3 regions of the Arthrobacter sp. P1_D4 genome follow, and region 3 is predicted to be linked to each of the others. Evidence: riboswitches for the same ligand, from Rfam matches in the RefSeq annotation. Region 3 holds a riboswitch; each other region holds the start of a gene.
What was found. A riboswitch is a leader RNA that binds a small molecule or an ion and turns the genes downstream of it on or off. The one in region 3 is predicted to bind cyclic di-AMP.
Positions count from the first base shown of each region.

Region 1: another riboswitch for cyclic di-AMP. It lies ahead of AC1D0A_RS14215 (aggregation-promoting factor C-terminal-like domain-containing protein); the one in region 3 lies ahead of AC1D0A_RS18375 (M23 family metallopeptidase).
Region 2: another riboswitch for cyclic di-AMP. It lies ahead of AC1D0A_RS05070 (hypothetical protein); the one in region 3 lies ahead of AC1D0A_RS18375 (M23 family metallopeptidase).

Region 1 covers NZ_JBFUAU010000013.1:177,206-186,585, forward strand. The annotation lists gene AC1D0A_RS14195 (HAD-IA family hydrolase) at 1-189, shown strand, start outside; gene AC1D0A_RS14200 (ArnT family glycosyltransferase) at 244-2,310, opposite strand; gene AC1D0A_RS14205 (glycosyltransferase family 39 protein) at 2,317-4,395, opposite strand; gene AC1D0A_RS14210 (bifunctional glycosyltransferase family 2/GtrA family protein) at 4,396-5,829, opposite strand; gene AC1D0A_RS14215 (aggregation-promoting factor C-terminal-like domain-containing protein) at 5,969-6,820, opposite strand; cyclic di-AMP (ydaO/yuaA leader) riboswitch at 6,820-6,979, opposite strand; gene AC1D0A_RS14220 (sensor histidine kinase) at 7,164-8,774, opposite strand; gene AC1D0A_RS14225 (response regulator transcription factor) at 8,796-9,380, opposite strand, start outside.
Region 2 covers NZ_JBFUAU010000003.1:168,236-177,615, forward strand. The annotation lists gene AC1D0A_RS05040 (glycoside hydrolase family 16 protein) at 1-413, opposite strand, end outside; gene AC1D0A_RS05045 (esterase/lipase family protein) at 682-1,479, opposite strand; gene AC1D0A_RS05050 (hypothetical protein) at 1,830-2,435, opposite strand; gene AC1D0A_RS05055 (DNA alkylation repair protein) at 2,561-3,265, shown strand; gene AC1D0A_RS05060 (cation:proton antiporter) at 3,324-4,529, opposite strand; gene AC1D0A_RS05065 (hypothetical protein) at 4,526-4,774, opposite strand; cyclic di-AMP (ydaO/yuaA leader) riboswitch at 4,977-5,179, shown strand; gene AC1D0A_RS05070 (hypothetical protein) at 5,187-5,873, shown strand; gene AC1D0A_RS05075 (sensor histidine kinase) at 6,019-7,026, opposite strand; gene AC1D0A_RS05080 (response regulator transcription factor) at 7,019-7,696, opposite strand; gene AC1D0A_RS05085 (DedA family protein) at 7,702-8,445, opposite strand; gene AC1D0A_RS05090 (phosphatase PAP2 family protein) at 8,448-9,257, opposite strand.
Region 3 covers NZ_JBFUAU010000020.1:21,955-31,334, forward strand. The annotation lists gene AC1D0A_RS18360 (MFS transporter) at 1-359, shown strand, start outside; gene serC (phosphoserine transaminase) at 445-1,575, opposite strand; gene AC1D0A_RS18370 (iron-dependent transcriptional repressor DtxR) at 1,920-2,615, shown strand; cyclic di-AMP (ydaO/yuaA leader) riboswitch at 2,766-2,980, shown strand; gene AC1D0A_RS18375 (M23 family metallopeptidase) at 2,985-3,806, shown strand; cyclic di-AMP (ydaO/yuaA leader) riboswitch at 3,943-4,112, shown strand; gene AC1D0A_RS18380 (NlpC/P60 family protein) at 4,408-5,178, shown strand; gene AC1D0A_RS18385 (HNH endonuclease) at 5,398-5,898, shown strand; gene mobA (molybdenum cofactor guanylyltransferase) at 5,993-6,664, shown strand; gene AC1D0A_RS18395 (DUF6457 domain-containing protein) at 6,686-6,973, shown strand; gene AC1D0A_RS18400 (molybdopterin molybdotransferase MoeA) at 6,970-8,472, shown strand; gene fdhD (formate dehydrogenase accessory sulfurtransferase FdhD) at 8,607-9,380, shown strand, end outside.

The sequences.
Region 1 (9,380 bases), on a different contig from region 3:
GCGGTGGTGTTCGAGGACGCCCCGGCAGGCATTGCCGCGGGCATCGCCGCCGGCGTCCGGACCGTGGCCGTGGGGCCCAATGCCGGCGAACTGCCGGACGGTGTGCTGCACATTCCCGACTACTCCGGGGTGGCCGTGACCACCCACGTCACCGGCGCCGGCCTGCGCACCCTGTCCTTCACCTTCTAGCCCCCACCTTCTAGCCCCGCCGCCGCCCGGCCCGGACCCGACGGCGTCGCCCGCCTACCCGGCCAGCAGGTACACGCTGGTCCCGCCCACGGTCCGGGCGGTGAAGTTGTCCTGCACCCACGCGGCAATCTGGGCGGCATCGTTGGATCCGCTTTCGCCCTGCATCAGGCGCCCGGCGATGAAGTAGTGGATCTTGCCGTCGGCCACGTATTGCTGGAACTGCGCCAGGGTCGGTGCGGGGTCCGTGCCGTTGAACCCGCCCACGGCCATCACCGGGAGCTGCGTCGCCAGTTGGTAGCTGGCGGCGTTGTTGGATCCGACGACGGCGGCGGCCCAGGTGTAGGTCCCGGCATCTGTCTGCAGCGCGGCCACGAGCGCCGCCGACGGCGTGCTGGCCCCGAGCAGGCCGCCCATTCCGCCCGCCCCTTGTCCGCGGCCTGTCCCAGCGCCTGTGCCTGTGCCAGTGCCGTTCGCCGTCGTGGCACCGCCGAAGCCGCCTCCTGCCGCGCCGCCGAGGGCCGGCGGTATCCCGGCCCCGCCCCGTCCGGACACGGCCGGGCCTGCGCTGACAATCGAGCCGCTGTGGGCCGTGGCCTCGGTGGACAGCGAGTAGGCCAGCGGACCGGCGAGGGCCGCGGCGACGGCGAGCGCCGCCGTCGTCCGCGCCACCGTCCTGGACGCCATCATCCCCGTCCCCTTTACCCCCGGCGCCGCGGCGGCCAGGACCAGGCCGGCGGCGGCGAGCGCGCCCAGGAGCGTCACCCAGCGCAGCCACGGCATGTACGCCGCGGTGCGGACCAGCAGTTCGGCGGCCATGGCCCCGGCCGCCACGATCGCCACGGCGAGGACGGCGGCGGCCACGGGCTGGTTCCGCCGCTGCCAGAGCAGGACGCCGCCGAGCCCGGCGATCCCGGGCGCCAGCGCCACCATGTAGTACGGGTGGATGATCCCGGCCATGAAGCTGAACGTCAGCCCGGTGGCGGCAACCCAGGAACCCCAGACGATCACCGAGGCCCGTACCGGGTCGGTGCGCGGCGCGCGGCGGCCCAGCCAGAGCAGCCCCGCTCCGAGCAGCAGCACCGAGGGCAGCAGCCAGGCGATCTGGCCGCCGAACTCGGTGTTGAAGAGCCGGAACAGCCCGGGCGTGCCCCAGCCGTTGCTGCCGCCCACACTCCCGGTTTCATCCCCGTTCAGCCGGCCCAGGCCGTTGTAGCCCAGGGTCAGTTCCATGATGGAGTTGTTTTGCGAGCCGCCGATGTACGGGCGGTCCGCCGCGGGAATGAGTTCGACGGCGGCCAGCCACCAGCCGGCGGCGACGGCCATCGCCGCGCCCGCACCGAGCAGGTGAAGAATGCGCCTGCCCGCCGCTGCCGGCGCCGCGAGCAGGTAGGCCACGGCGAAGCCGGGGACAACCAGCAGGACCTGCAGCTGCTTGGTGAGGAACCCGAAGCCCAGCAGCACCCCGGCGAACAGCAGCCAGCGCACGCGCGCGTCCTGGATGGAGCGCAAGACGGCGTAGGCGGCCGCGGTCATCAATAACACCAGCAGGGCGTCGGGGTTGTTGAACCGGAACATCAGGACGGCCACCGGTGTCAGGGCCATGACCGCACCGGCGAGGAGCCCCGCGCGGTGGGCCAGGTCGGCGTCGGCCGTGGCGGGGGCCGCGGCCCGGCGGACGGCCAGATAGACCAGCCAGACCGTGCCGACCCCCATGAGCGCCTGCGGCACCAGGACGCTCCAGGAGCTCAGCCCGAAGATCCGCACCGACAGGCCCATCAACCACAGCGACGCCGGCGGCTTGTCCACGGTGATGGCGTTGGCGGCGTCGGAGGAGCCAAAGAACCAGGCCGCCCAATCCTGCGACCCGGCCTGGGCCGCCGCGGAGTAGAACGCGTTTGCCCAGCCGGAGGCGCCGAGGTTCCACAGGTACAGCACGGCCGTGGCCAGCAGCAGCCCCGCCAGTTCCAGCCGCTGCCGCAGGGCCCGGGCGCCAGAGACGGCGCGCGTGCCGCCGTCCGCCGGGGGCTCCAGGCGCCGACGGCGGTCCCGGGCTTGCGGCCGCGGCCGCCCCGGCGTGCGGGCCGGCGCCGTGTCGGGGCGGGGGCTCAGGGTGTCAGTCATGGCGGTCTACGCTCCCAGTTTGTAGATGGTGGCGTTGCCCACGGTCTGGCCCTGGTAGTTGGCCGCGACCCAGGTGGCGACCTCGGAGTTGCCTCCGCGGCCCCCGCCCATGCCGCCCATGCCGCCGGAAATGAAGTAGCCGATCTCGCCGCGGTCCACCATCGCCTGGAATTGTGCGAGCGTCGGGTAGGGGTCGCCGCCGTTCCAGCCGCCGAGCGCGATCACGCTGGTGCCGGTGGCGAGTTCCAGGCTCGCGGCCTGGGTGGCGCCGGAGACAATCGCGGACCACTTGGCGCCGGAGGACTTCAGCAGCGCGGTCAACTCCGGCGAGGACGTTTCCCCGCCGGGGCCACCGCCCATGCCGGCACTGCCCGCGCCGTCAGTGCCGGTTCCGTCACTGCCGGTCCTGCCTGCTGCCCCGAAGCCGCCGCCCATCGCGGACGCGGTGGGGCCCGACGTGGGGATCGAACCGGAATGCGGCTGGGCGACGGTCGCCAGTGTCCACGCGGTGCTTCCGAGCCCGCCGGCAAGCAGGCAGAGGATCACGACGCCGGCCGTGGCGGCCTTGCGGAACCGCGCCGGGAGAGCCGCCATGCCGTCCGCCCGCAGGAGCAGGAGCAGGGCCGCGGCGGCGAGGACGCCCAGGACCACCACGATCACCCGGAGCCCGGGAAGCCAGGACGGGTCGCGGCCCAAGAGCACGGCGGACCAGACTGAGGTGGCCAGCACCGTCACGGCCAGGACAACCCGGGCGGCCCAGTAGGTCCGGCCCCGCCACAGTTCCAGGGAACCGATGCCGGCCAGCGCCGCGATGGCGGGGGCCAGCGCCACGGCGTAGTACGGATGCACGGTGCCGCTCATGAAGCTGAAGATTCCGGCCGTGATGACCAGCCAGCCGCCCCACAGCAGGAGCGCCGCCCGGGTTTTCGAGGTCCTGGCTTCGCGCCGGGTGAACCACAGCCCGGCGGCCAGCAGGATCAGGGCCGCCGGCAGCAGCCAGGACACCTCGCCGCCGAAGCTCGTCCCGAACATCCGGGTGATCCCGGCCGCGCCGCCGAAGCCGACGTTTCCGGTGCCTCCCGGGCCGCCGGCGTTGCCTCCCAGGTTTCCTCCGGCGGGCATGCCCCCGCCTGACCCGGTGATCCGGCCCAGGCCGTTGTAGCCGAACGTGAGTTCCAGGAAGCTGTTGGTCTCCGACCCTGCCATGTACGGCCGGACCGAGGCCGGGGTCAGCTGGAACAGGACAACGTAGCTTCCGGCCACGACGGCGATCCCGGCGGCGGCGGCCAGCAGGTGCAGGAGCCGGCGGCCGAGGGTGGCGGGCGCCGCCCACAGGTAGGCCAGGGCCAGCCCGGGAACGATCAGGAAGCCCTGCAGCATCTTGCTCAGGAAGGCCAGGCCGATGACCGCGCCGGCCGCGGCGAGCCACTTCCAGCCGGCCTTCTCGATGGCGCGGGTGGTGAGGTAGGCCGCCAGTACCAGGCACAGGGTGAGCATCGCGTCCGGGTTGTTGAACCGGAACATGAGGGCGGCCACCGGGGTCAGTGCCAGGGCGCCGCCGGCGAGCAGGCCCGCGGCCGGCCCGGACACCCGCTTGATGGTCAGGTAGAGAAGCCCGACGGCGGCCACTCCCATGAGCGCCTGGGGAATGAGCATGCTCAGGGCCGAGAAACCAAAGATCCGTCCCGCGAGGGCGGGGATCCAGAGTGCGGCCGGGGGCTTGTCCACCGTGATGGCATTGCCGGCGTCGAGGGAGCCGAAGAGCAGCGCGGTCCAGTCCTTGGTCCCGGCCTGGATCGCCGCGGCATAGAACGAGTTGGCGTAGCCGGTGGCCTCCAGATTCCACAGGTACAACGCCGCGGTGACCACCAGGAGCAGCCCTGCCGAAGGCCGCACCCAGCGGGGCTGCGGTCCGAACAGCAGCCGGTCCCAGCGGCCTTGGGTGGCCGGCGCCGGGGACGCGGGCAGATGGGGGGCCGTCCCGCCGTCTCCGGGCACCGGGTGTGGCTGTTCCTCGGCGGCCGGCGGGCCGCCGGCCGGGGAACCGCCCTGGGCTCCGGCGGTGGGGCTGATGGTTGCCGTCATTTACTTGGCCTTTTCTGTGCGGGGGAGGGAAGGGTCGGGGGCGCCGGGCGCCGGAACGGCAGCGGCGGGCCTGTGGCGGAAAACCACCAGCCGGAAGAGCAGGAACTTGACGGCCGTGGCGGCCAGGTTGGCGGCGGTGACCGTGAGCAGTTCAAGCCAGCGGTCCGGTGCCGCTCCCGACGCGGCGTGAACGACGGCGAGTGCGCCCGAGGTCAGGGCCAGCCCGATGCCGAAGACCAGCAACCCCTCGAAATGGTGGCGAGCCGCCTGGCTGCTGCCCTGGATGCCGAACGTGAAGCGCCGGTTGGCCGCAGTGTTGGCCACGGCGGTGGTGAGCAACGCGAGGAAGTTTGCCAGCTGCGGGTCCATGAACCCGCGGCAGAGCAGGAAGATCGCCAGGTAGGCCAGGGTGGAGGCCACCCCGATGCTGCCGAAGCGGACGAGCTGTCCGAAGAGGCTTCCGCCGGGGCTTTGTTCCTGGGCCCGTGAGGCGGCCGGCAGCGGTCCGCGGGCGAGGGCCGCGCGCAGGTCGGGAACCGGGATCCGGCCCGAGACCAGGTCCCGACTCAACCGTGCCATGCCGCGCAAGTCCGCGAGGGCCGTCTGGACGATGTCCACGCTGGAATCCGGGTCGTCGGTCCAGTCCACTGGGACTTCGTGGACGCGCAGGCCGCACTTTTCTGCCAGGACCAGCAGCTCGGTGTCGAAGAACCAGGCGTTGTCCAGCGTGTGCGGAAGCAGTTGCCGGGCCACGTCCGCCCGGATCGCCTTGAAGCCGCACTGCGCGTCACTGAAGTGGGCGCCCATGAGGGCCTGGAGCAGGAAGTTGTAGCTGCGCGAGATGAATTCCCGTTTGGGTCCGCGGACCACGCGGGAGTTGCGGGTCAGCCGCGTCCCGATCGCCAGGTCGGAGTGCCCGGAAATGAGCGGGGCAAGGAGCGGGCCGAGGGCCGCCAGATCAGTGGAGAGATCCACATCCATGTACGCCAGGACCGGTGACGGCGAAGCCAGCCACACCTTGCGAAGCGCGTTTCCGCGGCCCTTTTCTGCCATATGGACCACCGTCACTTCGCGCAGCTCGCGGGCTACCCGTTCCGCGGCCTTGAGCGTTTCGTCGGTGCTGGCGTTGTCCGCCACGGTGATCCGGAAGGAATGCGGGAAGGCGCCGAGCAGGTACGCGTGGAGCCGGCGCAGGCAGGCCTCGAGGTCCCGTTCCTCGTTGAAGACCGGGATGGTGACGTCCAGCAGGGGCGTGCTGGCGCGCGTATCAATGGCCGTGCGCCGGCCGCCGGGGCCGGTCAGCGCCCCGGCGATCGGGCCCGGGACGGGTGCGCCGGCCAGCGCAAGCCCCGAGGGTGCCTCGGGGGCCGCCGGGCCGGCCGGCGTCGCCGTGGAGCGGGGCAGGGTTCCTGTGGCCTGGTCTGTGAATGTCATGGCTCAACTTTCCCGGCGGCCCATATGAAGGCTTTAGGGTCAAGCTGTGCGGGGGCTGTGGAAGTCTGGCCCGCCCGGGCCGGTCCCGCAGTGGAGACGCAAGGAGGCCCCGGATCCACGTGGGCTGGTTAGGGCCGGTTTAGTACCAGTTGTGTGCGTAGTGGAAGTTCAGGGCGCCGCAGGGGGAGCCGTAGCGCGACTTGACGTAGTTCAGACCCCAGTTGATCTGGGTCCGGTAGTTGGTCATGTAATCGGCGCCGGCGCTCGCCATCTTCGAGGCGGGCAGGGACTGGACCACGCCGTAGGCGCCGCTGCTGGCGTTCGTGGCGGTGGTCTTCCAGTCGGATTCCTTGGTCCACAGCTTGTGCAGGCACTGCATCTGGCCGGGTGCCCAGCCATAGCTTCCCAGCTGGGACGCGGCGTAGGCCTGCGCGCCGGCGGGGTCGTCGATTGCGACCGGTGCGGGTGCCGGTGCGGGGGCCGGAGCGGCTGCCGGTGCCGGAGCGGGAGCGGGAGCTGCCGCGGGAACCGGAGCGGGAGCGGGGGCTGCCGCGGGAACCGGAGCAGGTGCGGGGGCTGCCGCTGCTGCCGGCGCGGCAGCAGCTGGGGCAGGGATCAGCGCTTCGGCTGCCTTAACCTCCGAGATCTGGGGAGCCACGTTCTTTTCCGCTGGAGCGCCCGGCCCAGCCACCTGGACCCGCTCGAAGTTGAGCTTGGCCAGCGGGTCGGCGATCGTGGCCGCCTGGCTCGCAACATTCGCCGTGTGGGCGCCCGGCTCTGCCGCCTGGCTGGCGGCGCCGCCACCCAGCAGCAGTGCGCACGCGGCGGTGACGACGGCGGCACGGCGGCCGGTTACACCGAGCCCGGCGGCGAACCGCGACAGGGCGGATGCCTGCTTGACCGGTTCGGCGCGGTGGCGCGACTTGGCTGCGCCAACTGAGCGGGAATGCGAACCGCCGTCAGGGCGTGTTTGTACCTGGAATTCAGTCATGGTGGCCTCTCAACGCCGGCGGAGTTAGCTGTCGGGTTCGGATGAGGTCATCCGGCCGCACGGAACATCACGTGTCGGCTTCACCCCGAGGGCGCATGAAAGCAGAATGCCCGGGAACTCTGGGTCCCCCGCCTCTGCCTGGTCCAGCGGAATCCGGGAAGCGGCAGAGTTTGGCGTCCGTCCGGATATGCGGCACCGATGGCGGCGCACGCTAACGACGCTACAGGACCTGGCCGCTTAAGTCACATTTTGGTAACAGGAGTCACAGTGCCGGGGTGTCGGGTTGCGCCGGGTTCACGGGCCGGCCGGTCCGGGCCGTTTGCGCCGACGGCGGCCGTTCCGGTTAAGCCGGCGGCCGCGCGGCGGGCAGCCGCACGGCGAACTCCGTGCGGCCCGGCCGGGACGTGACCTCGACTGTTCCTCCGTGGGCCTCCACGATCGACTGGACAATGGACAGGCCCAACCCGCTGGTGCCCTCGGACGTCGGCGCGGCGGTCGCCGTGCCGTGACCTCCGCGGCTGCCGGAAACGGCGCCGGAGGACGAGCGTGCGGGAGCCCCGGACCCGACCCTCGCCGTCGCGACGGCAGAATCGGCGGGGACGGCTGCGGGGTTCGACGCCGGATTGGTGCGCGAGGCGTCGGCCCGGGCGAAACGGGCGAAGACCCGGCCGATAAATTCCGGGGCGATGCCGCTGCCGTTGTCTGTCACGGTGACCACGGCACTGCCGTCAGCCGAGCGCATAACGCCCGTGACCACCTTGGTCCCGGGTTCCGTGTGCTTGCGCGCATTGGACAGCAGGTTGGCGAGGACCTGGTGAAGCTGGGTCGCATCACCGCGCACCACCACGGGCTCGTCCGGAAGTTCCAGCTGCCAGATGCGGTCCGGGGCCATGACTTTCTCATCGCTGACCGTCTCGATGGCCAGCTGGGTGAGGTCGACGTCGGAGATTTTGAGCGGCTGCCCCTCGTCCAGGCGCGCCAGCAGCAGCAGGTCCTCCACGAGCGTGGTCATCCGCTCGGACTGGCTTTGCACACGGGCGAGGGACCTCTCGCCGTCGGGGGTGAAATGCTCGGTCATCCGCATCAGCTCCGTGTAGCCGCGGATGGCCGTCAGCGGGGTGCGGAGCTCGTGCGAGGCGTCGGCGACGAACTGCCGGACCTTCATCTCACTCTCCTGCCGCGCCTCGAGAGCGTTGGAGACGTTGTCCAGCATCTTGTTCAGCGCGTAGCCCACGCTGCCCACTTCCGTTCCGGGATGGGCAGCCGACGTCGGGACGCGGACCCCGAGCGCCACCTCGCCGGCGTCCAGCGGGAGACGGGAGACGTTGGTGGCGACCTCGGAGAGCTGTTCCAGCGGCTTCATGGTCCGCCGGATCAGGGCCGTGCCGGCGAGCCCGATCAGCACGAGCCCGCCTGCGGACACCACCACCATGGTCCAGACCAGGGAGGCCAAGGTGTTTTGTTTTTCAGCCAGCGGGAGTCCGGTCACAATCACGTCGCCGTACGGTGTACGCGCGGCCGTGAGCCGGTAGGCGCCGGCCGAAAGGCTGCGGTCCACGGACACGCCGCTCGGGGTCAGGGCCAGGAGAACCTTGTTGTCGGAGGGGGAGAGGCTCTTGACCGCGCCGTCCCCGGCCAGGAATCCGGCCCTGCTGACTTCGCCGTCGACTATCCGTGCGTTAAGCGTCCCGACGCCCTGTCCCCGGGCTTCGAGGGGGTCGGGGCGCCTGCCCGAATCGTCCGAGGAGGGCCGGCCGAACTCGCTCGAACGGTGGGAGGCCTGGTCCAGCTGGGTGTCGAGCTGCCGGGTGAGGAAGAGGTCCATGGAGGCGTAGCTGAACAAGCCCACAGCGCCGCAGATGGCCACGAGCAGCGCCATGGCGACCAGGACCAGCCGGGTGCGCAAATGCCACGTCGACGGGTTGCGCCAGTCGCGTCCGGGGACGCGGGTCATGCCGGAAAGTGAGGGCACGGATCAGTCCGCCGGTTTCAGGACGTACCCGGCTCCGCGCACCGTGTGGATCATGGGAGCGTGGTTGGCGTCGACCTTCTTGCGGAGGTAGGAAATGTACAGTTCCACGATGTTCGCCTGGCCGCCGAAGTCGTAGTCCCAGACACGGTCCAGGATCTGGGCCTTGCTGATGACCCGTTTCGGGTTTTCCATGAGGTAGCGCAGCAGCTCGAACTGCGTGGCGGTCAGGTGCATTTCCTCACCGGCCCGGGTGACTTCGCGGGTGTCGACGTTGAGCACGAGGTCTCCCACCACGAGTTCGGCGGTGTCCATCGCGGCCACTCCGGAGCGCTGGACCAGCCGGTGCAGGCGCAGCAGCACCTCTTCCATGCTGAACGGCTTGGTGACGTAGTCATCGCCGCCGGCCGCCAGTCCGGTGATGCGGTCCTGAACGGCATCCTTGGCGGTGAGGAACAGCGCCGGCACCTCAGGCGCGAACGCGCGGATCCTGTTCAGCAGTTCGACGCCGTCGAACCCGGGCAACATCACGTCCAGCACCAGCACGTCGGGGCGGAACTCCTTGGCGAGCCGGACGGCTCCGGGCCCGTC
Region 2 (9,380 bases), on a different contig from region 3:
TGGGCGCCAGCTGCCGGAGCAACAGGCGCGGCGGCCCGTGCAGGTGCCCCAAGGGCTCCGGAAGCCGCATCGGCTCCGGGAGCCGCAGGTGGGCCGGCGGTACCGGTGGCAGGCTTGGGGGCCGAGGGGACCGCCGGCTTCGGCGCTGCGGCCACCGGGGCCGTGGCCTTCGCGGCAGGATGCGCGGCCTGGGTTGCCGCCGAGGACGTGGAGTCCGCAGCGGAATGCGCGGCCCCGGTGGCCGGTGAAACTGCTGCGGCGCCCGTCGCGGGTCCGGCGCTGCAGCCGGTCAGGGACAGTGCGCCCAGGCTCAGAGCAATCGCTACTTTGTTCAGCTGTGGTGCCGTGGAGCGTGCCTTCGGCCGTGCATCTTTGAACGTTGATTTATTGAACAGCGGTGTTTTATTGAACAACGGACCCCTCCGGGCTTTCGTGGCTGGCACGCACAACCGACGCTGCCAGGGCGGCGGATAATGCGGGAAGTTTCATCCGGCCCCTGCCGCAAGGCAGGGGCGAGCAGACGCCGAACGGCGCAACGGGGCCCTGCAAAGGGGCGGTCCGGGGCCCTGCATTCGGGCCGGGCCTCGCGGCCAGCGGCCAACGTTACCGGACCGTTACCTCGGCCCGCAAACCTCCCGGATGCATGACGTTCCGCACGCCGCCTCCGCCCGGGGTGCCGCGCTACACGCAGCTGGGCTGATATGCCGGGTTGCCCGGGCGGCCGGCCGGCTGACGAAGAGCGTCGGACACGAGACGCTGGGTGACGGGGTCGTTGGGCGCCTGGTCATGGTCAATCACGTCTGCCGGGCACTTGTCCTGGATGGTGATATTGGTGACCTGCTGGGCCGGGCCGGCGAGGAACTGGCTGGGGTAGGGCGTCACCACCTCGTCGTGCGTTGTGGAGATCACCGTGTAGGCCGGACCGGGAACCGTGTCGCCAATGGAGTTGAGCTCGGTGAGGAACGGAGAACCAGCCTGCTGGTCGGCGCAGGCCTGGCAATTCGACCCTCCCACTGAGGTGGCCGGCGGAACGGCGTCCGGTGTCGGCGTGATGAGCCCGCGGGTTCCGTGGTTGGACGGGGCGATGCCCACAAGGTGGTTCACCTTGTCCGCGCCTCCAAGGAATCCGAGGTAGTAGCGCGGCATCATGCCGCCCTGGCTGTGGCCCACGAGATTAACTTTCCTGGCACCCGTCGAGGCCAGTACCTTCTCGACAAACGGGGCGAGCTGACGGGCTGAGTCTGCCACCGGGCCGGTGGCGTCGACGCCGTTGGTCGCACCGTAGTTCAGCGCGAAAACGCAGTAGCCCTGGCTCTTTAGCGCCGGCGACATCGTCGCCCAGTTCTTCGCCATGTTCTCGAAGGTTCCCGGCACCAGGACCACCGGGTAGGGGTGGGCTGCCGAGGGCTTGCAGGACCAGTCATTCGCGCCGGGCGGCGAAACGTCAATGGTGTCGGCCTGGGCCGCCGGCACACCCATCAGGGATGCGCCAAGCAGCGCCAAGGTCGCAGCTGCCAGCGTTGCGAATGCTGCGGGCGTTTTCGGGCATGGCACGGATTACCTCTTCGGTTGGACGCGTCATCTGTGACGGTCTGTGGGAATGGAAGTGAGGTAGGGATCAGCCCCCGTTGTGATCCGACTCACGTCTCTCAATTCACGCTAGGGAAGGTGCTCCGCGGATCGCTCCAACATGCACGTTTGTGCATGCATTTTTCGACGGCAATGGTAAATGGTGACAGTTGGGGTCGCGTGGGGAGACTGCTGCACAGTTGTGCAGGTACGGGCATGCCGCCCGCCGTCGCCTCCGGCCACCTCACTCTCCGGTCACCTCACTCTCCGGGCGGGAAATCGTAGGAGGCGTGGATCGTCGCCGGCGCGGTGCCGTAGGACAGGACGATCTCGTCGTGCGCCTTGAACGGGAGGTCCCGGATCCCGGCGTCGAACTTCCGGCCGTTCACGTAAACGGTCCAGCCTTCCAGTGAACCCCCACCGGTGCCGGGGGCGCCGGTGCCACCGAGGACGCCCCACTCCGTCAGGAGCTGCCCGAGGGTGAAGGCCTGGCCGGCGGTGGGTGACTCGATGTGGACCACGCCCGTGGTGTCGTGGGTGTGCAGTGCTGAGATGCCGTTGGCCCTGTGGTCAGCTCCGGCGGTGATGCCGATATTTGCCGGCACCGCGATGGGCTTGCCTTCCTTCAGCACGTCCAGATGTGCGTGATAGTGGTCCACGTTGCCCTCCGCCGTCAGCACCGTGAGGCCGGCCTGGGTGATCCGGCCGGGCGCCCCCGTGATGTCTAAAGCAAAATCAGGGGCCGGCGCCGCGGATGCCGCAGGTGACTCAGGCGACGGTGCGGTAGATGGCGCAGGGGCGGCGCACCCTGCCACCCCCAGCGTCATGGCGGAAAGTGCGATGGCGAGTGTCAGCTTGGTGTGCATGGTTGCGTAAACCGCTTTCGATCGGAGGCTTGCCAGTTCAGTCTAGGCAGATGGTCCGGGCCCGCCGCCCAGGACGGCTTGGCACCGCGTTTCCGCCGGGAGCCGCGAGGGGAAAGAATGGGCAGGTGAGTGATGCCGGCGAATTCATCGACCTCTCGCTGCAGCGCGAAGCTTCCGGGCGCCGCGCTGAGCAGCTTCAGGCGCGGCTGGAAACGGAGCCGGCGGGCAGCGGCCTCCGGTTCTACGGCACGTCCGTGGGCGCCGTGCGCGGCACGGTCCGGGATGCCGGCCGCCGCTATCCCGGGCTGTCCCGCGATGAGGTCACTTTGCTGAGTTCCGAACTGTGGGGCTCCGGGCCCGGAGGCTCCGGCCGGGGGCCTGCGCCGGTTTTCGAGCGCCGGCTGGCCGCCGTGGTCCTGCTCCAGGCCAACGTGAAGCTGCTGACCAACTCCGACCTCACCCGGCTGGAGGGCTTCATCCGGCAGGCGCGGGTGCGGGACCTTGTGGATCCGCTCGCCGTCGACGTCGTCGGACCCCTGGTGGACGGACTCGATGTTCTGGCCAGGGTGCGGGCCGACAGCGTGCTGGACCGGTGGGTGCGCGAGCCCGATGCCTGGCTGCGCCGGGCCGCGCTTCTCTCGCCGTTGCTGGCGCTGCGCGCGGGCGCGGGGGACTGGGGCAGGTTCGTCCGGCACGCCAACGCGGTGCTCGGCGAACCGGGCGGCATGTTCGACGCCGACGGCACGGCTGTCCGGGATGCCGTCTCCCGGGTCCTGGCAGAGATGGCAAAGCGGAGGCCGGAGCTGCAATTCACATCCGTTGGAGAATGACGATCCGAACCTTCGCCGCCGGCTCGGCTTTGGTCCGGGCATGTAGACCTTCGGACTGTCAGGCCGTCGGACCCCCCGGATCGCCCTGCTCGACGGCGCTGCCGGAATTTCCGGACTTGCCGCCAGCATTTGCCGGGACCGCGAAAGTCCTCGCCGCCCGTGACCCGGCGACTGCGCTCGCGGCTATGGTGACAAGCGCTCCCACCAGCAGGGCCGCGGCCTCGCCTGGGAGCAGGACCTGAAGCTGCGTGCCGATGCTCGCCGCAGCCACCGGTACGCCAAGCTGCGCCGCTGACAACACCGCCAGCGACAGCGGGAGTCCCAGGAAAGCCAGGTCGGCGTGCGCCAGCAGGGCCCCGGCCCCCAGCAACAGGCCGAGGGCCATCATGTCCGGGTGCCCGGCCAGGTCCTTGAGCGTCAGCGATGCACCCAGCCACACGAAGAAGAGCGGACCCAGGAAGCCGTCGCTGAGCGCGAACAGTTGCCGGGCCAGCCGCCGCGGTTCGCCGACCGCAGCCATCACCAGGCCGAAAGAAAAGCCTGCCATCATCACAGACACATTGCTCCACGTCGCGACACCGGCCAGGGTGAAGAGCACGGCCAGCTGGATCCGTAGCTCCAGGGCAAACTTGCGGCTTTCCGAGAGCCGGTGCACGCGCCGACGGATTCCCTGGCGCTCCAGCCAGCGCAAGCCGACAAAGAGCACTACCGCGCACCCGGTCACCGCGAGGACACCCAGCGCCGCCTGGACTGCGTGGGGCGGATCCACCAGGAGCGGCAACGCCACAATGCAGGCTGTGTCGGCAATTGCCACCTGCGCTGTCATAGCGACGACATCTGGCCCGCCGAGGCGCAGGGAATCGACGATTGGAAGCACCAGGGCTGCCGACGAGGACGCCAGCAGCACGACGTAGAGGGGAGCATGTCCAGTCCCGAACAGCAGTCCGATGCCGGTTCCGACCACCACCGCTGCCGCTGCGGCCACCATCGCCCGGCGGGAGCCTTTGCCGAGGGCGCCACGGATGTGCGGATCCCGCACGGGAACGTGGGTGCCTGCCACGAACATCATCAGCGCAAACCCGATATTGGCCAGCAGGGTGAACGTCGGGTCCGCGGGGTCCACCAGGGCCAGCCCTGAGCGCCCGATCGCGATGCCGGCCAGCAGCTCACCCAGCATGACAGGCAAGTGCCAGCGCGCCGGCAGGGCCAGCAGGGGGCCAGCCAGGGCGATGACGGCGATCAGCGCCAGGGACAGGAAGGTCACGGTTCGCGGCGGCCGGCCGGCGCCGGGCCTGACCGCCGTTCCACCACCGCGTAGGCCTTGCCGTCCAGGAAGGCCCAGTCGTTGACAACCATGTACCCGAGCGCGTCCACCCGGTCATTGAGGATGTGCTCGTCGAAACCCCCGTCGCGCGGTTCCGCGTCCCAGGTGCTCACGTGGACGTCCCCGCCGTCGAGGATCAGCAGCTCGGTGTTGACGTCGAAATCCTCTTGGGGCTGAGTGCTCAACTGGCAGATGGCGACACAATGGCTGTTCATTTTCGGGCCTCCGCTTCCGGTGGTGCTGATGGCATCATCCTATGTTCGGAAACGGCGCCGCCCTATGGGCAAAATTGCGGCCCGGCATCATGGCTCCGTTACCTGAATGTGACTTTCGGGTGCGGTTCGCGCTACGGTTAATGAGTGCCTGTTGTCTCCGATACGGGCGCTCCCCAGCCGATTGCCTAACTCTGCCGCGGCCCGGGGGTAACTCGCATCAACGTCCGGCAGAGACGGGGAAACCACTTTTGACCTGCTGATATGCAGGTCTTGGGGTGAAGCCGCACAGTGCCCGCAACGACGGGCCCGGGAGTGCGGCCGGGTGCCTCCCATCCGAATCCGACAGCTCACCTCGCAGGCATTGGGAGAGGCTACATTTTTCATGACTTCAGTCAATACTTTTGCGCGCCATGCCGCCGTCCTCGCCGCCGCATCCGGCCTGGTCCTGACCAGCGGAATGGCGGCCAACGCCGCCACCGCCCCCGTGCAGCGTGACTCTGCTCCGGCGTCGAACGTCGACATCGCCGGACAGGTCAGTGCCCCCGTCAGTGCCGATTCAAACGTCAAGATCAGCTTCGATCGCCCCGCAGTGGATTCTGTTGCCGCGCCGGTCATCGAACAGCCCGTCGCGCCGGCTCCGGCTCCCACTGCAGCCCCGGCGGCGGCGGCCAAGGCTCCGGCCAAGCCGGTCATCCAGGTGCAGGCCGCTCCGGCAGCAGCTCCGGCAGCAGCGCCGGCCGCGGCGCCCGCGGGCGGACGCAACGCCATCATGCTCTCGGCCGCCTACAGCCAGGTGGGCATCACCCAGGACTGCACTGCCATGGTGGAAAAGGCCCTTGGCGCCGCGGGTAAGCCCGTTGGCGACATCGGTCCCCGCGCGTTCCTTGGCCTTGGAACCGTTGTAGCGACGCCGCAGCCCGGTGACATGGTGGTCCAGTCCGGCCACGTCGGCATCTACGCCGGCAACGGCCAGGTGGTCAGTGGCGGCATGAACGGCAAGAACCAGACCATGGTCCACCCGCTGTCCTGGCTCACCGCGACCGGCGGCGTGACGTTCGTCCGCGCCTAAGCCGCACGGCCCCGACCCGGGGCCAGACAGTCCGGAAAGACCGGCGGTCGAGTTCCCTTGGGGGCAACTCGACCGCCGGTCTTTCCTGTCTCCGCATTCGGGGGTCCGGGATCCCGATGGCATAGCTTTCCCCGGCGCAGGGTCCTCAGGGATTCCCGCTGCCCATGAGCGGAAGCGTCAATTTCATGACGGTTCCCTCGCCGCCCGTCGCGGCCACCTCGACGGTGCCCCCGGCCGCGACGGCAATCTCCCGGACCAGGGCCAGGCCGATGCCAAAGCTCCGCTGTCCCTGTGAGGTGCCGGTGCCGGCCGTCCGCACGAACCGGTCAAAGATCCGGGCCTGATCGACGCCGGTGATTCCGGTCCCGGAGTCCGCCACCGTGATCACGGCGCGCTTCTGCTCGATTGAGGTCGTGATGGACACGCGGCCGCCCGCAGGCGTGTGGGCCAGCGCGTTGTCCGCCAGGGCCAGCACGGCACGCCGCAGCGCATTCGTCTCGATCCGGGCCAGCGGCCGGGCAGCGGCAGAGAATTCCAGGCGCACCTGCCGCTGCTCTGCCACCTGCTGGAGGCTGCCGGCGACGCTGGCGGCAGCGTCGGCGAGGTCGGCAGGGGGCGCGGAGCGGTCCGGGGCCTCCGCGGTTGCCGCGAGGAGCAGTTCGTTGACAATCCCTGTCAGCGTCGCGGCGTCCTCCCGGATCCGGGCCAGGTCGTGGCTTTGCCTGGAGCCGGGCACAGTGTTGCGCTGGGCCAGCTGGATCCTGGTGTCCAGGATGGTCAATGGCGTGCGCAATTCGTGGCTGGCGTCCTGGACGAAACGCCGCTCCCTTGCCAGGGCATCACTGAGGGGACGAATCGCGCTGCGCGCGCTGAGCCACCCGACGATGCCGGCCAGCAGGATTCCCGCTACCCCGGCGATGATCATGGCTTCGAGGACATCCTTGGAATCCAGGTAGGTGTAGGCCGTCCCGGCCGTCGCCGAGCCCGGCACTTCAGGATGGGCCAGTTGGTTCGTGAGGTACAGTGCCGTGGCGGCGAGCAGCCCGAGAACCATGACCGCGCACGCAGCACTGATCCGCACCGCGACCTTGAGGGAAGCCTTGCGCAGGATGGAGTGGTCCGGATTTCCGCCGGCCGGCCAGCCGTCACTCATGGGCTTCGCCGATCTGGTATCCGAGGCCGTGCACCGTGCGGATCACGGCTTTGGAGATCTTCCGGCGCAGGTGATGAACATAGGTATCGATCACGCCGGGCTGTTCCGAGGCGTGGAAGCACGCCGCGAGGAGCTCATCCCGGGTGAAGACGCGGTCCGGTTCCGCAGCAAGGGCTGCCAGCAGCTGGCCTTCCTTTGCGGTCAGTGACACCGTTTGCCCGTAGACGGAACGGACGGAGCGCTGCGTTGGATCCAGTTCCCAGTCCCCGATCGCCACCGGTGCCGGGGCCGGGGGAGTGAAAGTCCGCGTCAGTGCGCGCAGGCGTGCTGCCAGTTCGCCGGCATCGAACGGCTTGGTCACGTAATCGTTGGCGCCGGCGTCCAGGCCCCTGACTTTTTCGTCGGCATCGCCCAGCGCGGTCAGGATCAGGATGGGCGTGGCAATGCCTTTCGACCGCAAAGCCGTGATGAGGGCGATGCCGTCCATGGCGGGCAGCCCGCGGTCCACCACCATGACGTCCCAGCTCCCGGTCAGCCCGTGGTGGAGGCCGTCGCGGCCGTTGGTGACCAACTGGATCCGGTAGTCCGGGTCCAGGAGCTCGGCGATGAGCGGTCCCAGGACGGCGTCGTCCTCGACGAGCAGCAGGGACGGAAGGTCAGTGGAGGTCATGTCAGCTATTCTTCCGCGGCCATTTCCTCAGTCCGCAGTCCGGCCCCAGGTTCTTCTGCCGTGTCGCCGGCGGCTTTGTCTGCGGCTGCGGCGGCGCGGCGGGAGTTCCGGCGGCGTTTGAGGAGCTGTACCACCCCCGGCACGACGGAGACGAGCACCATGGCCACGACGATGGCGTCGATGTTCCTGGCGATGATGTCAAAATGCCCCAGCCAGGTGCCAAGCATCGTCACGGAGGCCGCCCAGGCGACGGCGCCGGTGATATTCCACAGGGTGAAGGATTTGTAGTCATAGCGCGCGGTCCCGGCGGTCAGTGGAGCAAACGTCCGGACCATGGGGACGAAGCGGGCCAGCACGACGGCGGCCCCGCCGTGGTGGCGGAAGAAGTCCTCCGTGGTGGTCAGGTGCGCTGTCTTCAGGATCCGGGCGTCGTCCTTGAACCATCGCCGGCCAAATTTCCGTCCGAGCATGTAGCCGACCTGGTCCCCGGCGACCGCGGCCGCGGTGACGACGCCGATCAGCACTGGCAACGTCAGTTGCAGCTGCTGGTGCAGAAGTCCTGCGGTGAACAACAGGGAGTCGCCGGGCAGGAAGGGAAAGAGCACGCCCGATTCGATGAAGACCATCACGGCGATCACACCCAGTGCGGCCGGGCCCAACCCGGCGAGCAGGCTTGCCGGGTCCAGCAGGGACAATGTTCCGGCGGCGTGGACGGCCGGAAGGGAGGCAAAAACGTCCAGGACGGGCATTCTCATTTCTCCTCGGCGCCCAGCGGCCGGCTGCCCGAACGGGCCCGGATCCGCTCCGCTATCCGTGGCGCGAGAAGGTTCCACAGTCCCGCGAGCAGGACCACGGCTGCGCTCGAGGCCAGGAACGACGCCGCGACATCCGTGGGGTAGTGGACGCCGATGTAAAGCCGTGACCAGGCTACGACGAGGGCCAGGAACGACGCCGCGACGGCCGTGACCTTGGCCCAGCGGGTTCCACGGGCCAGGAAGTACACTGCGAATCCCAGTGCCACAGCAAAGGACACGTGGCCGCTCGGGAAGCTGTTGGAACCCGTTTCCGGAGCCAGGGGATCGAACAGCAGGGCAGGGCTGGGCCGCTGGCGGGCCACGAGGAGCTTGAAGAATTCACTTGCCACCCAGCCGGATGATGCCACGAGGCCGAAGGCAATCGCCTTGGCCAGGCCGCCGCGGAACAGCCAGATGTACAGCGCCGCGGCGCCGATCAGCGCGAGGCCCGCCACCGGGCCAAACACGACATTCAGCGCCATCGCGACGGCGGTCAGGGCAGCGGCGTGGTGCTGGCTCAGGTCCTGATCGACCCCGAGCTCGGCGGCGCTGAAGCCGGGTGTCAGCTGCGCCGCCAGGCCCAATGCCACGACGGCGGCCGACAGCAGGACGCCCAGCACTAACCAGTGGCGGACCTGGGGGAGGGCCCACAGCCGGGGACCCGCGGCGGGGCGCACGGCGTCGGGACGGCTTGGTGCTCCACTTCGGCTGAGTGCTCCAGCACCGCCCAGCGGCGCATCGCTCTTAACAGGGGCAGGTCCAGTCATGGGATCCTCCGGCTCGGGACAAGGGCGCCCGGACAGGCGACGACTCCCACTCTTCCGCCAGCCCGTTAAGAAACGCTTAAGAAAGTGACGCGTCGCCGGCCGCAGCGGTGTGCCGCAAGCCCG
Region 3 (9,380 bases):
CACTTGTGCCCGTGGGGCTGTTCGCGATCACCATGATGACGAGCGCAAACGGGTACGTCCAGACCACCACAGAGCCCGTAATGCGGGGCCGGGTGATGGCCCTCTACATGGCGATCTTCATGGGCGGAACTCCCCTCGGGGCACCGTTCGTCGGCTGGGTGGCAAACACCGCCGGCCCCCGCTGGTCCATGGCGGTCGCGGCGGGCGCCGGCCTGCTGGCGGCCCTGATCGGGCTGGCGTGGATCATCCGCGCGAAGCACCTGCGGCTCCACTTCAACCGCCGCGCCCACGGGCTGCGGTACTTCCGCGTCGAAAGCCGGACCGGCGCGGCCGGTGCCGGCAGGGACCCGCGGCCGTAGGCATAGCAGGGCGGACGGACCTGAAACGACGACGGCGCCGTCACGGCCTAGGTCCTCAGGGGCCGTGACGACGCCGGACGCAGGGCTACTTCTTCAGTTCCGCCACGACGAAATCGATGCACTCGAGCAGTGCCGAGACATCGTCGGGCTCGATCGCCACGAAGGTGGCGATGCGCAGCTGGTTGCGGCCCAGCTTGCGGTACGGCTCGGTGTCGACGACGCCGTTGGCGCGGAGCACCTTGGCGATGGCCGCGGCGTCGATCGAGTCATCGAAGTCGATCGTGGCGATCACGTTCGAGCGGTCCTCGGCCTTGGCCACGAACGGCGTGGCGTATTCGGACGCTTCGGCCCAGCCGTAGATGCGGCCGGCAGAATCCGCGGTCCGGCCGGCGGCGAAGTCCAGGCCGCCGTTGGCGTTGAGCCACTGCACCTGGGCGTCCAGGGTCACCAGGGTGGCCAGCGCGGGGGTGTTGTAGGTCTGGTTCAGCCTGGAATTGTCGATCGCCGTCTGGAGGTCAAGGAAGTCGGGAATCCAGCGGTTGCCGGCCTTGATCCGTGCCGCCCGTTCCAGCGCGGCCGGGGAGAACAGGCCCAGCCACAGGCCGCCGTCGGACGCGAAGTTCTTCTGCGGCGCGAAGTAGTACACGTCCGACTCCGCCACGTCCACGTCCAGCCCGCCCGCGGCCGAGGTCGCGTCCACGAGCACCAACGACCCCTCGTCGGCGCCGGCCACCCGCTGGACGGGGGCGGCAACGCCGGTTGAGGTCTCGTTCTGCGGCCACGCATAGACGTCGACGCCGGCCTCCGCCCGGGCGGTGGGGCGGGTGCCGGGTTCGGCCTTGATGATGGAGGACTCGGCAAGGAACGGCGCCTTGTTGGTGGCGGAAGCGAACTTCGAGCCGAACTCGCCGAAGGACAGGTGCTGCGCCTTGTTCTCCACGAGCCCGAAGCTGGCAATGTCCCAGAACGCGGTAGATCCGCCGACGCCCAGCACCACTTCATAGCCTTCCGGTGCCCGGAAGAATTCGCTGAGGCCGCTGCGCACCGAGCCGACCAGGTTCTTCACGGGCGCCTGGCGGTGGGAGGTCCCCAGCAGCTTCGACGATGCCGCGGCCAGGGCGTCCATCTGTTCCGGCCGGACTTTGGACGGGCCGGCGCCGAACCGTCCGTCCTTGGGCAGGAGGTTGGCGGGGATCGTGATGCTGGTGTCGCTCACAGTGGCTCCAATTTTCGGCTGGTTCGTAGCGTGGCTGGGAGGTGGCGGGCAGGGATGGCTACCACGGACACCCCTCTTCATTCTGCCTGTCTTATTTTGCCTGACAGCTCCCGGCGATACAGAAAAAGGCCTGTCATAGTCCGGTCATTGAGACGCCGGGACGGCCGGCCGGCTGGGGCTGGGACAATAGCTTCAGGTCGATCGAAAGATTATCCGGAGTAATTCAAAATAGGCTAGGCTGGCATGCGAACGTACGGCGGTTCCCGCCTGGGCGCATCCTGCATGCAGCCCGCACGCGGTACGGTGGGAATGACGCTAGGACTGCGCTCGAGGAGCTGAGCTGAATGACGGATCTGATCGATACTACGGAGATGTATCTTCGGACCATTCTGGAACTTGAAGAAGAAAACATCGTTGCCCTCCGCGCCCGCATCGCCGAACGGCTCCGCCACTCCGGCCCCACTGTGTCCCAGACGATCGGCCGGATGGAGCGCGACGGGCTGGTGGTTGTTTCCGGCGACAGGCACCTTGAACTGACGGAAATCGGACGGAAACGTGCAATCGGTGTCATGCGCAAGCATCGTCTGGCCGAACGCCTCCTCGCGGACGTGATCGGGCTCGACTGGGCCTACGTCCACGAGGAAGCGTGCCGCTGGGAACATGTCATGAGCGAACGCGTCGAGCGAAGAATCTTCGAGATGCTCAACCACCCGACAGTCTCGCCTTACGGAAACCCTATTCCGGGGCTTGCGGATCTTGGCGGCGTGCCCAACGGCGCCCCCGTGGACAGGCCCGTGAACCTGCTGGAGGCCATGGCCGGCTACGGGGTAACTTCCCGGGTTACGGTCAACCGGCTCGCGGAGCCGATCCAGGTCGAGCCGGAGCTTCTGGCCCAGCTCGACGAGGGCGGAATCAGGCCTGGCGCGCTGGTCTCGCTGGAGCGGGTGGGGGAGTACATCTCGGTCCGCGTCCCCGATATCGAAGGTGCCCTGGAGCTGCCGCCCGAGGTTGCCGCGCACGTCTTTGTAACAGTCGCCTGACCAGCCACTACGCGCCGGTCATGGGACGACCCACGAGTTGTCCACAATTGCGGTTACGGATTTATTACCGGGCGGCTTAATCGCCTATAGTTAGTGCCCAGTACCGATACCAAAGCGTTACCTGATCCGAAGCCGAGCCCTGCCAGCGGATCAGTCGCAGAACTACCTCCTGGCAGGGGCGGGGGAACCACTTTCGGCTGCTACTTCGGCAGCCTTGGGGTGAAGTCCGTCAGCGGCAAGCAGCTTCCACCGAAGGATCCCCTAGGGATGCCTCTGTGCGTGGCTGCCTGCAACGGCGGACCGGGTCTTTGATCTCTCTGACCCGAATCCGACAGCTAACTTCGCAGGCCATCCAGAGAGGAACCCTTCTTGACCACCCAGACCGCCAGGGGCCGTCGCCGCGCGACCGGTCCCGCTCCGGAGCCGCGTCCCGTCGTCGCACACACGGCCGAACGCCCGCGGGACGTGCACCGCGATGAACGCCGTCGCCGTCGCAGTCCGTTCCGCCAGGTCACGGACTTTGCCGCGGCAAGCGGAGTCGGGCAGAAGGCCGGGATCGCACTGGCCGCAACTGGTCTGGTTCTTACCGTGACGGTCCCCGTCACGAGCCCGGTGATGGCTTCGAATCCGGGCGGATCCGGCGCGCTCTCCGCCGCCGTGCAGCCGGATGTCACCGCTGCCGCCGCCGCCAAGGTCGACTTCAACCGCACGGCCGTCACCACGAAGGGCGATCCGGACGGGAAACTCAAGCAGCTGCTGAGCGCCCAGTCTGTGGGCACGATCACCCGCGCGGCATCGGCCGGCACCCTGGGTGCGCCGCTCGACCAGCTGGTCACGGCCTCGCCCTTCGGCTACCGTGTCAGCCCCATTACCGGGGGCGCGGGGGAGTTCCACCGCGGCCAGGATTTCGCCGCCCAGTGCGGCACGGCGGTCCACGCGGCCGCCAGCGGCACCGTGACGTTCAACGGCTGGCATCCCTTCGGCGGGGGGAACCGCGTGGTCATCGATCACGGCAACGGCCTGGAGACCACGTACAACCACCTGTCCTCGGCTTCGGTCAAGGTCGGCCAGAAGGTTTCCCGCGGTGACGTCGTCGCCATGAGCGGAACCACCGGCGCCTCCACGGGCTGCCACCTCCACTTTGAAGTGATGGTCAACGGCGATGTCGTTGACCCGCTCGGCTGGCTCTAAAAAGACGATGGGCTGCTCTCAACTTCCTGTGACACGCCGTGATCTGAATGTGACATTGGATCAGGACTGCTGTAGGGTTTGAAGCACGCCAACTTTTCCGAAGTTGGCGCTCTTGAGTGGATTGCCTAGCTCTGCCACCGCTCAAGGTCCGTTCGCATTACATCGTCTGGCAGGGGCGGGGGAACCAATTTTGGCCTTCGAAAGAAGGCCTTGGGGTTAAGTCGCAAAGCTTCCCAGGAAGCAGCGCGGCCGGGTGACTCCCATCCGAATCCGACAGCTCACCTCGTAGGCATTGGGAGAGGCTACTTTCGTGTCTTCACGCCATAATTCTGCGCGCATGCGCACCGGCGAGGCTCTGTCGAGCCCGCTGGAATCCACATCACGTGCCGCCCTTGCCGGCGCCCGGATTGGATCACGTTCCGCAGGCTCAATCGCTACCGAGCCCGGACAGCATGCAGTTTCCGCTTTTGGCGCGTCTTCGCAGTACACCCTTCGCTAAGTAACCCATTTCGGGGCGATCCGGCGTACCCCCAAGATGCCGGAGCGTCCTCAGTCCGTGCCCGAAAGCGCGCGGTCCAAGGATCACGAAAGAGAGAACTTAATGACTACTCGTGCAAACGTTGCACGGCACCGCGCCGAGGTCACCAAGACCAACTCGCTGGCTGTAATTGCTAAGGCTGTCGGCGACAACGCCGGCGGCATGGGCCGTCAGGCCGCGGTCATCGCCGCAGCTTCCGGTCTGGTCCTGACCAGCGGAATCGCAGCCAACGCTGCTGAAACCAATGTTCAGCGCGAATCCACCTCCGCTTCGGCCCTGGAAGTCCAGTCCGCAGCTCCGGCCACCATCTCGGCCGCTTCCACCATCGCGATCTCCTACGAGAAGCCCGCCGTGACCACCACGCCGGCTCCCGTCGTCGAGGCTCCCAAGCCCGTCGTGAAGGTCCAGGACGCCACGGCCACGGCTACAGCCACCCGCGCCGGCGGCACCGAGCTTGGCGTCAGCGGCGGCGTCGCTGCCCAGGCCCCCGCGGGCATCGGAAGCGGCGCAGGCGCGACCATCGCCGCTGCTGCCTACGCACAGATCGGCGTGGCGCAGGACTGCACCGCCCTCGCCACCAACGCCCTGGCCGCGGCCGGCATCCACTACCACGGCTGGCCGGCAGGTTACCTGTCCCTGGGCCGCACCGTGAGCGCCGCCGAGGCACGCCCGGGCGACCTCGCCTACTACCAGAACGGCGGCGTGGGCATGGCTCACATCGCGGTCTACGTAGGCAACGGCATGGCAGTGCACGGCGGCTGGAACGGCGGCACCACCGCGCTGTACAGCGTCAACGTCGGCTCCGGCCCGGTCTTCATCCGCGTCGGCGCCTAAGCACGAACCCCAGCATTCCGAAAGACCCCCGCCTCCAGGCGGGGGTCTTTCGCGTTGCCGCGCAGTGAACTTTCCGCGCTGAGGACCGCGCCGGTGAAAAAATATTCGGTGATCCGGCACTTGAGTGTTTACTCTTGTGTTGTCGATCCATAGCCCGACCATGCAGAGGGCAGCCGGCCCTCGTGCCGCTGGCGGGTGCGGCCGTGAAGAGGTATGCGGATGCGCACTCTCGTTCTGAATGCTGGATATGAACCGCTGGCGGTCATCACCTTCCGCCGGGCGCTCGTCCTTGTCCTGACCGGAAAGGCCAGCGTGGTGGCCGAAGGGGACGACCCCGTGGTCGGCCCCCAGGACATTTTGGGCCGCCCGTCCGTGATCCTGCTGAACCGCTACATCCGGCCAAGGTACAACACGATGACTGCGGTGAGCCGCCGCGGCGTGCTGCGCCGGGATGCCCACCGCTGCGCGTACTGCGGCAAGGCTGCCCACACCATCGACCACATCCAGCCCAAATCGCGGGGCGGAGCCGACTCCTGGGAGAACCTGGTGGCGGCGTGCCTGCGGTGCAACAACGCCAAGAGCGACCATACGCCGGCGGAGATGGGCTGGAAGATCGGTTTTGTTCCGGGCCCGCCAAAAGGTGCCATCTGGCAGATCAAGGAACTCGAGAAGCCGACGCCGGCCTGGGATCCGTTCCTGCTGCCTGAATCGGCTGCCTGATCGGCCTCCTAGCTGATTGATCAGCCGGTGAAGACGCTGCCGGCGCACATTACGGCTTGTTCAGTGGCCGCTGGCGCCGCGCTAGGCTGAACCGATGGAGTTCGATGCTATCATTCTCGCCGGGGGGCGGTCCTCACGCCTCGGCGGCGTGCCCAAATCCGGGCTGATCTACGACGGCGCCACCCTCCTGGAGCGGTCACTGCGGGCCGCGGGCGCGGCGGGGCGCACCGTCGTCGTCGGCCCCGACCCCGGGGGCCTGCCCGGCGGCGTCCTGACCTGCCGGGAAGAGCCGCCCTTCGCGGGTCCGGCCGCAGCCATCGCGGCGGGGCTGGCCGCCCTGGCCGCCGATCACGCGAGCCGGCACGCAGCAGCCGCGCCCTATACCCTCGTCCTGGCGTGTGACATGCCCCGGTCGGCCGGCGCGGTCCGTGCCCTGGCCGAGGCGCTGGCCGCGTCTGCTGCAGGCACACCGGAAAGGGGTGGGGCCGACGGCGTCATGGCCGTCTCGGCCGACAGTCGGAAACAGCCGCTCGTGGGCTTTTATGGCACGGCCGTGCTACAACGTTCTGTCGCGGACGCCGCGTCCCGGGACCGGCTGGAAAACGCGTCGGTGTTCGCCCTTCTTGCTAGGCTGGACGTGCGGGAAGTTCGCGTTCCCCCGGGTTCCACGGATGACGTCGACACCTGGGATGACGCGTCCGCACTGGGGGTATCCGGCAGGATTCCCGACGGCGGTCCGGGCTCCGGCCCGGCTCTGCACAGCTGAACTCGACCATGGAGGCAAACGGTGAAAAGCCAGGACGAAACACTGGAAGACTGGTGCCGTGCCCTGCTCCAGGCCCTGGAGCTGGACGACGTTGAGATTGACGTGAATGAGGTCCTCGCCCTGGCCGGCGTGGCCGCCCATTCCGTGGTGCGCCCGGCGGCACCGCTGACCACATTCATTGCCGGCTTTGCGGCCGGCCTGGCCTCCGGCTCCGGGCAGGCCACGGACTCCGTGTCCATGGAGTCCGCGATGGCCGTGGCCCGCCGGCTCGCCAAGGACTACGCAGCCGCCGAAACTTCCGGGGCATGACGGCTGCGGCCCCGGACGGCAATGGCCCCGCCACCGCCGCAGGTGAAGATGGCGTCAACGATAGCGGCGGAAATGGCGTCAGAGATGGCGGTGGAGAGGCTCTCGTAGACGGCCCTGGAGGCCCTCACATCGCGCACCAGGACACCGCGGACCAGGACTCAGGGGACGAGGACACTGCCGCGGAGCCGCACAGGCACCTGGCCCACACGTGGCAGGAGGCCCGGCAACTCGCGTTCGAGTGCGCCGTTCCCATCCCGGCCGCCCCTGTTCCGCTGCGGCAGACGCTTGGCCGGACGCTCGCGGCGGACGTCGTTGCCCGGCAGGACATGCCCCATTACGCTTCCTCTGCCATGGACGGTTGGGCCGTCAACGGCAGCGGGCCCTGGATCCTGGCCGAACCCGGTCAGCGCCTGGCACCACATCAGGCCAGCCCGATCGCCACCGGCGGCCTCATCCCGCCCGGGGCCAAGGCAGTGTTGCGCAGCGAAAGCGGCATCATCGACGCCGACGACGACGGCCTGCCCGTCCTGAAGCTGGGCGGCACCGCGAAGCCGGGAGACCCGCGCAACGGCGACCACATCAGGAAGGCCGGGGAGGAAGCCGCCGCCGGGGACGTCCTGATCAAGGGCGGCACGGTCCTGAATCCGGCCCATCTGGCGCTCGCCGCGCTGGCCGGAAGTGACGCCCTTCCCGTGCTCGGCAAGGCCGTGGTCCGCCTCGTTTTCACTGGCTCCGAGGTCGTGACGAGCGGGATACCGGCACCCGGGCAGGTCCGCGACACCTTCGGACCCCAACTGGCCGCCGTGGTGGGAATGCTCGGCGGGATCTGCACCGAAGAAGTGAAAGTCGGCGATACCTACGCCGAGTGGCTCGCCGCCCTCGAGGACACCGATCCTGCCGGTGAAAACCTGCCTGCCGACGTCGTGATCACCACCGGCGGCACGGGGCGCTCCGGGACAGACCACCTCAGGCGCTCGGTCGCCGAGCTCGGCGGCCGCCTGCTGATCGACGGAATCGCCATGCGCCCGGGCCACCCCGCCGTGCTGGCCGAACTGCCGGACGGCCGTTACATCCTTGGCCTGCCAGGAAACCCGCTCGCGGCCATGATGGCGCTGTCCACGATCGGTGCCCCACTCCTGGCGGCACTCGGGCACGGCGTGATCCCCCCGCTCAGCGAGGTGCTCTGCGGCTCGACGATTGACGCCGACCCGGGCCGGACCCGGCTCATGCCCTTCCGGCTGCTCTACGGCATGGCATCGCCGGCGCAGCACACCGGCCCCGGAATGATGCGGGGGCTGGCCGCCGCCGACGGTGTGCTGGTGGTCCCGCCCCATGGCGTGCAGCTGGGGGAACTCGTCCCCGCCTTCGCCCTCCCGTGGAGTGCGCCGTTGCCTGACGCTTCGGCGGCGGCCGCCGAACAGAAGCCGGCGGCGAAGCGGACCGCCAGGAAAACCGCGGCCAGCGACGGTCCGGTGGACTGGAGTGCCCTTTTGGGCTGAGCCCTGGCCTGCTGCGACGGCACCGGGACAAGGCACGCCGCCAGGATCAGGCACTTACAATGATGGAACCAACCAAAGATTCAAACAGCCGCTAGCTTCAAACAGCGGCACACAATGTTGCTTAGGAGCACCGGATGGGCCGTGTGACACAGCGCCGCAAGGTGCACAAGATCGTCCTGGACGGGTCCCCGCAGGCCCTCGAATTTCCGGTCCGGCACCGGGAGGACGTCCTTGCCGTCGAGGAACCGCTGGAAATCCGGCTCGGCAACATGTCATTCTCCGTCACCATGCGAACGCCGGGCAATGACTTCGACCTCGTCGCAGGCTTCCTCGTCTCGGAGGGGATCATCTGGGCACCCGAACAGCTGGTCTCGCTCAGGTTCTGCGCCGGCGAAGACGCCGACGGCATGCAGACCTTCAACGTGGTGGAGGCGCAGCTCAGGCCCGACGTCGTCCGGCCCGAGACCGGACGCAACGTCTTCACCTCCAGTTCCTGCGGCATCTGCGGCACTGACTCGATCGATGCCGTTCGGAAGTCCTCGCACTACAGCCCGGCACACGATCCGCTGACCGTCCCCGTCGAAACGCTCGCGGCCCTCCCGGACGCCCTCCGGTCCGCCCAGGAGGTCTTCGAAGTCACCGGCGGCGTGCACGCCGCCGGGCTCTTCAGGATCTCCGACGACGGCTCGGCCGAGTTGCTGTGCCTGCGCGAAGACGTGGGCCGGCACAACGCGGTGGACAAGGTGGTGGGCTGGGCGCTCCGCGAGGGCCTGCTCCCGCTCCGGGGCACCGTGTTGCAGGTGTCCGGCCGGGCATCGTTCGAGCTCGTCCAAAAGGCGGCCCTCGCCGGCATCCCGGTCCTCGCCGCTGTCAGTGCCCCCTCCAGCCTGGCCGTCGAGCTCGCCGAG